One region of the Mycolicibacterium aubagnense genome, then DNA from elsewhere that is predicted to be linked to it. Evidence: predicted binding sites of a transcription regulator. Region 1 holds the regulator's gene; each other region holds the start of a gene.

What was found. Region 1 encodes LexA, which represses DNA repair genes until DNA is damaged. Its sites were predicted from a motif close to CGAACANNTGTTCG; they were not measured.
Region 2: a site for LexA is predicted at 950-963, ahead of G6N59_RS06295 (HNH endonuclease signature motif containing protein). Genes of this name have one in related genera too.
Region 3: a site for LexA is predicted at 1,290-1,303, ahead of G6N59_RS09380 (error-prone DNA polymerase). Genes of this name have one in related genera too.
Region 4: a site for LexA is predicted at 1,357-1,370, ahead of G6N59_RS24800 (HNH endonuclease signature motif containing protein). Genes of this name have one in related genera too.

The regions. Positions count from the first base shown of each region.
Region 1 covers NZ_AP022577.1:5,844,449-5,846,648, forward strand. Annotated here, with positions in the region: gene G6N59_RS27945 (sunset domain-containing protein) at 1-671, shown strand, start outside; gene lexA (transcriptional repressor LexA) at 738-1,448, opposite strand; gene G6N59_RS27955 (LysM peptidoglycan-binding domain-containing protein) at 1,699-2,172, shown strand.
Region 2 covers NZ_AP022577.1:1,279,319-1,281,518, reverse strand. Annotated here, with positions in the region: gene G6N59_RS06295 (HNH endonuclease signature motif containing protein) at 1-945, opposite strand, end outside; gene G6N59_RS06290 (AMP-binding protein) at 1,106-2,200, shown strand, end outside.
Region 3 covers NZ_AP022577.1:1,903,093-1,905,292, forward strand. Annotated here, with positions in the region: gene G6N59_RS09380 (error-prone DNA polymerase) at 1-1,275, opposite strand, end outside; gene G6N59_RS09385 (BlaI/MecI/CopY family transcriptional regulator) at 1,386-1,814, shown strand; gene G6N59_RS31840 (histone-like nucleoid-structuring protein Lsr2) at 1,825-2,200, opposite strand, start outside.
Region 4 covers NZ_AP022577.1:5,189,246-5,191,445, reverse strand. Annotated here, with positions in the region: gene G6N59_RS24800 (HNH endonuclease signature motif containing protein) at 1-1,352, opposite strand, end outside; gene G6N59_RS24795 (carboxymuconolactone decarboxylase family protein) at 1,470-2,200, opposite strand, start outside.

The DNA of each region.
Region 1 (2,200 bases):
CGGAGCAACCTGCGGGCGAGGCGCCCGCGGGAGAGTCAGAGGCGCAGCCCGAGGATGAGGCCCAGCCTGTCGACGCCGGCGAGCCCACTGAGCCCGAGCCGGTCGCTGATGAACCCGCAGACGAGCCGACGGCATCGGTGCAGCTTCCCGAGGCTCTGCGCCGCGGTGGCGCGGCGGCGGGCATGACCGCGGCCGGGCTCGCGGGGTTCGCGGGCCTGCGGCATCGAGAACCCGGCGACCGCGTGTGGGCCGCACCGGCCGCCGCTGAGACCGCTGCCTCGGACTCGGACGTTGACGAGCACGCTGACGAGCACGCGCCCGGGTCCGAGGAGCAGGTCGTCGATGCTGAGCGGGCCGAGGTCCCTGCGGGCGAGCCGGCGGGCGAACCGCCGGCCGAGTCGCGCGCGGACGCCACGTCGGCGGAGGACGCCGTGACGGCCGGTCCGGCCAGTGGTAGGCACCACGCCCTGGGTGCGGAGGAGCCCGAGACCGCGCAGATGTCGTTCCGTGTCGCGACCGGCGCGGAACCGCCTGAAGGCTACGTCATCAAGGCCAACACGAAGTCGGGTCTGTACTGGGTGCCGGATGCGCCCGGATACGACGACGCCGACGTTGAAATCTGGTTCGCCAGTGAGGAATTCGCGGTCACCAACGGATTCATCCGAGGCTGACCGCGCCAACGCCTGAGCCCCGCTGCGAGCGACTGCAGCGGGGCTCAACTCTTGGTCTGGGAGGCGTCAGATCTTGCGGATGACGGTCACGACCTTGCCGAGGATGACCGCGTCATTGCCCGGGATCGGATCGAAGGCCGGGTTGTGCGGCATGAGCCACACCTGGCCCTTGGCGCGCTTGAAGGTCTTGACCGTGGCTTCGCCGTCGATCATCGCCGCGACGATGTCGCCGTTGTCGGCCACGTTCTGCTGCCGCACGACGACCCAGTCCCCGTCGCAGATCGCGGCGTCGATCATGGACTCGCCGACCACCTTCAGCAGGAACAATGAGCCCTCGCCCACGAGTTCGCGGGGGAGCGGGAATACATCTTCGACGGCTTCCTCGGCGAGGATCGGGCCGCCGGCGGCGATCCGGCCGAGCACCGGCACGAAAGTCGGTTCGGGCAGGGCGTCCGAACCGGCGACATCGGTGGTGATGGTGGCGCCGTTCGTCTCGTCAGAGCCCCGGACATCCACGGCCCGCGGGCGGTTCGGATCGCGGCGCAGATAGCCCTTCTTCTCCAGCGTGCGCAGCTGGTGGGCTACAGATGACGTGGAGGTCAGGCCCACCGCATCGCCGATCTCGCGGATGCTGGGCGGGTAGCCGCGCGTGGTCACCGAGGCGCGGATGACGTCGAGGATGGTCCGCTGACGTTCGGTGAGACTGCTGGACCGGCCGCCCGACTGGGCGTCGGGGCTGCGATCGGTGCCGTCCGGGGTGTCGGTGCTGTCGCTCATATGGACGAATCTAGCCCAGTGCACACGAATCATCAAACATGTGTTCGAGATCGGCTGCATCGGCGTGTCGCGGCCGGGCTCCACTGTGACGTCGCGAAAGCCGGGGCGAATCAGCGGAACCGAACTTGTCGGTGGGCCGTCGTATCGTTCGCAACAGTTCGATCACATGTTCTACCGTTCGAACGTTTGGGCGATATAGTCGAACATAAGAGCGATCGAACCTATGTACGAACTCAGGAGAGGAATCGACATGACCGTCATCACCCGCGAGTACCCGACCGATGTCGTCGTCCGCACCGTGCCCCGGCGCGCCGACGTGAATCGTCACCGCCAGGCTCGGCTGCGGCCGGCCGGTTCCCGTCCCTCGGGCGCGGCATTCCGGCACCGGGGCACCGGTGTCTTGACCTCCCGTGCCTCACACCGGCGCAACCCGGTCACGCCGTTGACCACGGTGATGCTGGCCCTGGTCGCTGCGGGGATCACGGTGTGGCTGGGCCTGGTGGCACAGTTCGGGGAGGCTGTCCAGCCGACCGCATCGGCCGCGTCGGTGCCCGCGCAGCTCGCGGTGGTCCGGGTGCAGACCGGGGAGTCGATTCAGCAGGTCGCCCGGCGGGTGGCGCCCGACGCCCCTGTCAGTGCCGTCGTCGACCGCATCAAGGAGCTGAACAAGCTGCCGTCGGTGGCCCTGAACGCCGGGCAGACGCTGATTGCTCCGGTCGGCTGAGGGCAGCCCGTGCGCACCGTGATCGGCA
Region 2 (2,200 bases), 1.5 Mb from region 1:
CGTCCCGGTATGGGTGACCGCGACACCGGCGCCGCGTTCGAGGTCTGTGACGGTCCCGGTCGCGATCACGGTGACGGGTAGCCCGTTGTGTTCGCCCATCATGCCTGAGGTCAGGGCCATGCGGGCGACCCACATCTGCGCGTCATGTTGACGTTGCGCGAGAGTGCGGGTGTCGCCCGCGATCTGCTCCGCCGTGGGCGTCCCGCTGATGCAGGGCACCTCATCGGCGGGGTTGCACATCCCGGGGGCGGCGTACTTGTCGTAGATCGCATCCCAATACCCGCGGGCTTCGGGGGTCAGGGGGCCGCTGACCTCCGAGGTCCCATCCTGGCGTTGCTTACCGTGGCTGATCCCGCGTTTGCGGTCGCGTTCGGTGTCGTCGGGCTCGGGCCCGTCCTGGTCGAGTTCGTAGAGCAGTTTGTTGGCCGCGGCTCGCAGCTCTTCGGGGGTCTGGTGCCTCGCCCGGGCCACCAGCGTCTGCTCACTCTGGGTTGTGGTCGCCGGATCCACCCAGTCGGGCAGGTTCGCCATGAAGTTTGCGATCACTTCGACGTGGTCGGTGTTGATCGCCCCATCGGCTTGAGCCCGGGCGGCTTCTTCCCACCGCGGTGGCAACACCTCGCCGGTCAACCCCAATCGTGGACCTAGATTCTCCATATCCCGAACCCGCCGGCGGGCTTCCTTGGCGTCGATGTGCAGGCGGATCCGCAGCACGTCGGCCCAGTTTTTCCCGCCGATCTCTTTCGGGCTGGTTTGGGCTACCAGGGCGGCCAGGATGCGGTGATCGACCGCTTCGGCGGCGCACTTCTGTCGTTCGCGGCGGGACTGCAACTCCAGTAGGTCCGGCACACTCAACCTGCTGTAGTCGAGGTCTGCGATCCGGGTGGTGTCAGCTTCGAGGTCGGCGTAGGCCTCCTCGATAACAGCCGGATCGGCGAATCTCATGCTGCGAACACTAGTTCGAAGCACTGACAAGTGAGCGTGCCAGATGGGGCGCTAGTTACCTACCGTGACCAGCGCAAACAAAGTGGCCAAAGTTTTCAGCGCCAAGGCCCAACCGGCGATATTGGCTTTCTCTATTTTGGAGAATACGATTCCCGGTGTCATGACTGGTCTCCGCAGCCCCGTAAACCGCACCGTGCCCGCCGATCTCGCCGCCAGATACCGAGACAACGGCTGGTGGACCACCGAAACCGTCGGTGACCTGCTGGCTGCCGGCGTGCGGGCCGCGCCCGACGCCGACTTCCGGATCCACTCGGCAGTCCGGGGCTGGTCGGGTACCTACGCCGAGGCCGAGCATGTGGCCCGCCGGCTCGCCGCGGGACTGCGGGCACGTGGCGTCGGCCCCGGCGACGTCGTCGCCTTCCAACTGCCGAACTGGATGGAAGCCGCCGCGGTGTTCTGGGCGGCGGCGTTTCTGGGCGCGGTCGTCGTACCGATCGTGCACTTCTACGGCCGCAAGGAACTGGCGCACATCCTCGCGGACGCCGCCCCGCGCGTCTTCATCACCGCCGATAACGCCGGTCGGCCGGCCCACCACGCCGATCTGTGCGCCGACGTGCCGATCGTCGGGGTGGTGGGCCGCGACTTCGACAACCTGCTCGCCGACGAACCGATGACGGGCACCCTCCCCGTCGACCCGGCCGCACCGGCGCTCATCGCTTACACGTCCGGCACGACCAGCAACCCCAAAGGCGTCGTCCACACCCATCAGTCGCTGGTCTGCGAGACGCGCCAACTCAACGCCGGATACCCCACCAAGCGTGGCAAAGAGCTGACTGTCGCGCCCGTCGGCCATTTCATCGGCATGGTCGGCGCGTTCCTCATCCCGGTGCTGGAAGGACGGCCCATCAACCTCTGCGACAGCTGGGATGCCGGCCAGGTGCTGGCATTGATGAAGCGTGACGGACTCGCGGTCGGCGGCGGACCGCCGTACTTCGTCACAAGCCTGCTGGACCATCCCGACTGCACGGACGAACACCATGCGTTGCTGAAAACCGTTGGCCTGGGCGGATCATCGGTGCCGGCGGCGGTGACGCGCCGGTTGTCAGACTTGGGCGTATTCGTCTACCGCGCGTACGGCAGCACCGAGCATCCGTCGATCACCGGCACTCATCCGACCGCGCCTGAGGTGAAACGTCTCTTCACCGACGGCGATCCCCGGCCGGGCGTCGAGATCCGGTTGGACGACGAGGGCGAG
Region 3 (2,200 bases), 2.1 Mb from region 1:
CGCCGAGTTCGCCGCCGACCCCCGGCCCTGGCACAGGATGTCGTTGTTCCGGCAGAATTCGGTGATGCTGTGCACCACCAGGAAGTAGCCCGGGAACTCCAGCTGCTCAATGATTTTCAGCTCATGCTCGATCTGCCGGTACGCCTTCTCCCTGTCCGCATCCGGCTTCCAGCCGTAGCGACGGGCCGCCCCCTCCGCCACCAACTCGCGCAGCCAACTGATCTCGGTGTGCCCTTCCGGCACGTCGAACGGTGGCAATTTCGGTGCGATCAAACGTAATTCGAACGCACACTGCTCCCCCAGTTCGGCGGCGTTCGTCACCGCCTCCGGGTGGCGGGCGAACAGCCGGGCCATCTCCGCCCCGGACCGCAGGTGTGACCCACCCAGCGGCGCCAGCCAGCCCTCGGCCTCATCCATCGAATTGCGGGCGCGGATGGCCCCCATTGCCATCGCCAGTTTTCCCCGCGATGGCGCAGCGAAATGTGCGGCGGTGGTGGCGACCACATCGAGGCCGAACCGCGGCGCCAGGCCCGCCAACGTCGCATTGCGTTCGTCGTCGAGTGGGTGCCCGTGGTGGGTCAGTTCGATGGTCACCCGCTCCGCGCCGAACCGGTCCACCAGGTCGCTCAGCGCCTTGTCCGCGGCGTCCGCACCACCCGCCGACAAGGCCTGACGCACATGTCCTTTACGGCAGCCGGTGAGGATCTGCCAGTGCCCGCCGGCGGCCTCGGTGAGGGTATTCAGGTCATAACTGAGCACCCCCTTCTCGCCGCCGGCCAGATGCGCCCGGGCCAGCTCCCGGGACAGCCGCCGGTACCCCTCGGGCCCGCGGGCCAGAACCAGCAGATGCGGACCGGGCGGATCCGGCAACTCAGTGCGGGGAGTGTTGCTGAGCGACAGTTCGGCACCGAAAACCGTTGCCATGTCGAGTTCTTTGGCGGCCTCGGCGAACCGCACGACACCATAGAGCCCGTCATGGTCGGTCAGTGCGATAGCCCGCAGATCCAGCCGGACAGCCTCCTCCACCAATTCCTCCGGTGTGCTGGCGCCGTCGAGGAAGCTGTACGCGGAATGGGCATGTAGCTCGGCATACGGCACCGACTTTCCCGGCCGGGCCGGACGGTCCACCGGTCGATAGTCACCACGTTTACGTGACCACGCCGGACTGTCGCCACCGTCGGCCGGCGACTCTGGAGAAGCACCGGCCACCCGAGGCTTACCCTCGAGCACCCGCTGCATCTCCGCCCAACTCGGCGGACCATTGTGCCAACCCACCGCATCAGGATATTCGAAACTTTGTTCGAATGCCAGGTTGGTGAATCCCCCGGGAACTCGAGCGACCCCCATCCGACTAGATCTCCGAGGACATCGGAGAGGGATGGAAGATGACCAGGCGGAAGCACTTGGGCACGCTGGAACGCGAGGTGATGGATCACCTCTGGGACGCGGACGGACCCCAGACCGTTCGCGAGGTCCATCGAGCCATCTGCGCGGAGCGCAAACTCGCATATACAACCGTCATGACCGTCCTGCGCCGGCTCGCCGGCAAGGGCGTGGTGCTGCAACTGCGCGAGGCTCGTGCACACCGTTACGTCGCATCGCACAGCCGCGACCACCTGGTGGCCGGTCTGATGGTCGATGCGCTCGGACAAGCCGCCGATCAGAGTGACCGCCACGCGGCGCTGGTGCACTTCGTCACACAGGTCGCGGCCGACGAGATCGATGTTCTTCGGCGAGCGCTCGCCGCCGTGGACCGATATTCATCCGGGACCAACAGCCCCGCAATGAGTTTGACACCCAAGCTCAGCGCCTAGCGGACCGACGTCAGCTCAGGTCACAGAGAAGGATCGTCCGCCTCCCGCCCTGAGCCGACTCATATCTCTGCAGCAATTCTTGAGGGAGGCGCCCACGGCTACCGACCTCATGGCCGTTCATCCGCAGCCACTCACGCGCTCGTTGATGGGGTGATAGCGCCTCGCCGGCCGGCGCCTGTTCGACAGGCCAGGTCGTACGCTCGGGCCGACGGCTCGCCTTGCTCGCCGCCTGGATGTATGGCTCCAAACAGTCCCGCATCCGCACCGCGTTCACCTCGGACAGATCGATCGCATACGCGACCCCGTCGAAGGAGAACTCAAGCGTCGTCGCAGCGAATGAGCCATCCAGATCGTCGGTCCACGCAGTTGAATACTGTTTCGCCACT
Region 4 (2,200 bases), 660 kb from region 1:
GCCGGATACAGCGTCGGGTGGTGGTATTGGTTCGTCCTTGGTTGGCCGACGTCCAGTAGTGGTGGTGGGGTCCAGTGGGCTCGGCCGTTTTTCATGGTGGTGGTCCAGCCGCCGGTGTCGGCCAGGACGTTGTCGCAGCCGCAGGCCAGGGTCATGTCGGTGATGTCGGTCTGGCCGTCGTCGCGCCAGTTGCATACCGCGTGGTGGGCTTGGCAGCGCGAGGCCGGGGCGGTGCAGCCGGGTTTGGTGCAGCCGCGGTCGCGGGCGAACAGCATGATGCGTTGCCCGGGCGTGGCGGTGCGCCGGGTCCGCCCCAGGTAGAGCGGGATGTTGGTGTGTTGGTCGAACACCGCGAGGTAGCAGTACGAGCGGGAGGCCATCCGAATCACGTCTCGGATCGAGAGTTTCGACCCGGTGTGGGTGACGGCGACGCCGGCACCCTGTTGCAGTTCCTGCAGAGTGGTGGTGGCCACCACCGAGACCGGCAGCCCATTGTGCTCACCAAGCATCCCGGAGGTCAGGGCCATGCGGGCGACCCACATCTGCGCGTCATGCTGGCGCTGCGCGACGGTGCGGGTGTCACCGGCGATCTGTTCGGCGGTCGGGGTTCCGGATGTGCAGGGCGTCGGGTCGGCGGGGTTGCACATGCTCGGCGCGGCGTATTTCTCGTAGATCGCATCCCAATAGGCGCGGGCTTGCGGGGTGAGGGTGCCGGCGACCTCCGAGGTCCCATCAGACCGCTGCTTGCTCACGGTGATGCCGCGTTTGCGGTCACGTTCGTCATCGTCGGGCTCGGGCCCGTCCTGATCGAGCCGGTACAACAACGCTTTTGCGGCGGCCCGCAAGTCCTCGGGGCTCTTGTACCGCGCCCAGGACACCAGGTCGCGTTCACACTGGGCGAGGGTGGCCGGGTCCACCCACAACGGCACCTTCGCGAAAAAGTTCGTGATCACCGCGACATGCTCGATATTGATCGCACCCTCCGCCAGCGCCGCAGCCACCAGCGCCCACACCGGACCTAACGGCTCCCCGGTGATCGCCGACCGGGGACCGAGGTGGTCGCAGTCACGGACCCGGCGGCGGGCTTCGTCACGGCCGATTCGGTGCCGGATGTGCAGGACCTCGGGCCAGTCTTTGGCGCCGATGTCTTTGGCGGTGGCCTGGGTCTGAGCGGCGGCCAAAATCTGGTGGTCGACCGCCTCGGCGGCGCATTTGAGGGTTTCGCGACGGGACTGCAACTCCAGCAATGTCCGCACGTCCAGGCCGGTGTAGTCCAGGGATGCGATCGCGGCCGCGGCGGCTTCGTAAGCGGCGTACGCCTGCTCGACGGAGGCCGGATCAGTCAATCCCATACTTCGAACATTAGTTCGAACAACCGACAATTCGCTGTGACGAATGTGGTCCTAGTTACCTGTTGTGACCAGCGCAAACAAAGTGACCAAAGTTTTTTCAGAGGCCCCGGAGAGCCGCTACGAGAACACCGGCTGCCCGTCCGCCCCGAGCAGATAGCGCTCGGTACCCTCGGCGACCCGCGGTGCGTCACCGCCCAGTGCGACGGCGATCTTGTTGATGGCGTTGCGCATGACATCCAGTGTGATCTCAGTGGCCTCGGCGTCGGAGAAGTGCGCCTGCACCCCGGCGGCCACCTCGGCCGGTATCCGAGAGGGCGTCCAGACCAGGGCGTCGACGTAGCGCAGCGCCGCCTTCTGCCGCTCATCGAGCAGCGTTGACGACTCGTACAGCTCGATCTCGGAGTACATCGACTCGTTGCCGCCCGCGTCCAGCGCCGTGCCCTCGCGCAGCGACTTGCACAGCCGGCAGTTGTGCGCGGCCGCGCCGCGCAACCGGACCACCTCGGTCACCACCGGGTCCAGCTCACGTCGTGCCCCAACTGAACTGGCGAACCGGTTGAGCAGCAGGTCCACCGGATCGGTCTCATGGTCCCAGCTGTCGGGATCGGGAACCGGCGGCAGGCCCAGCGCTGCGAACCCGGCCCGCACCCGCGGCACGAAGTCGGCGATGAACATCAGCGCGACGATGCGAAAACTGTTGGCGCCCAGTGCCGCGGTGAGCTGGTCGCGCTGGGCCACGGTGACCACCGACACGTCGGTGCTGAACTGCTCGGCGTATTCCGCCACCAGCGGCTCCGCGCCGGACACCGGCCCGAAGATCTCCTCATACGGCAGCGCCGCCAGCCCCA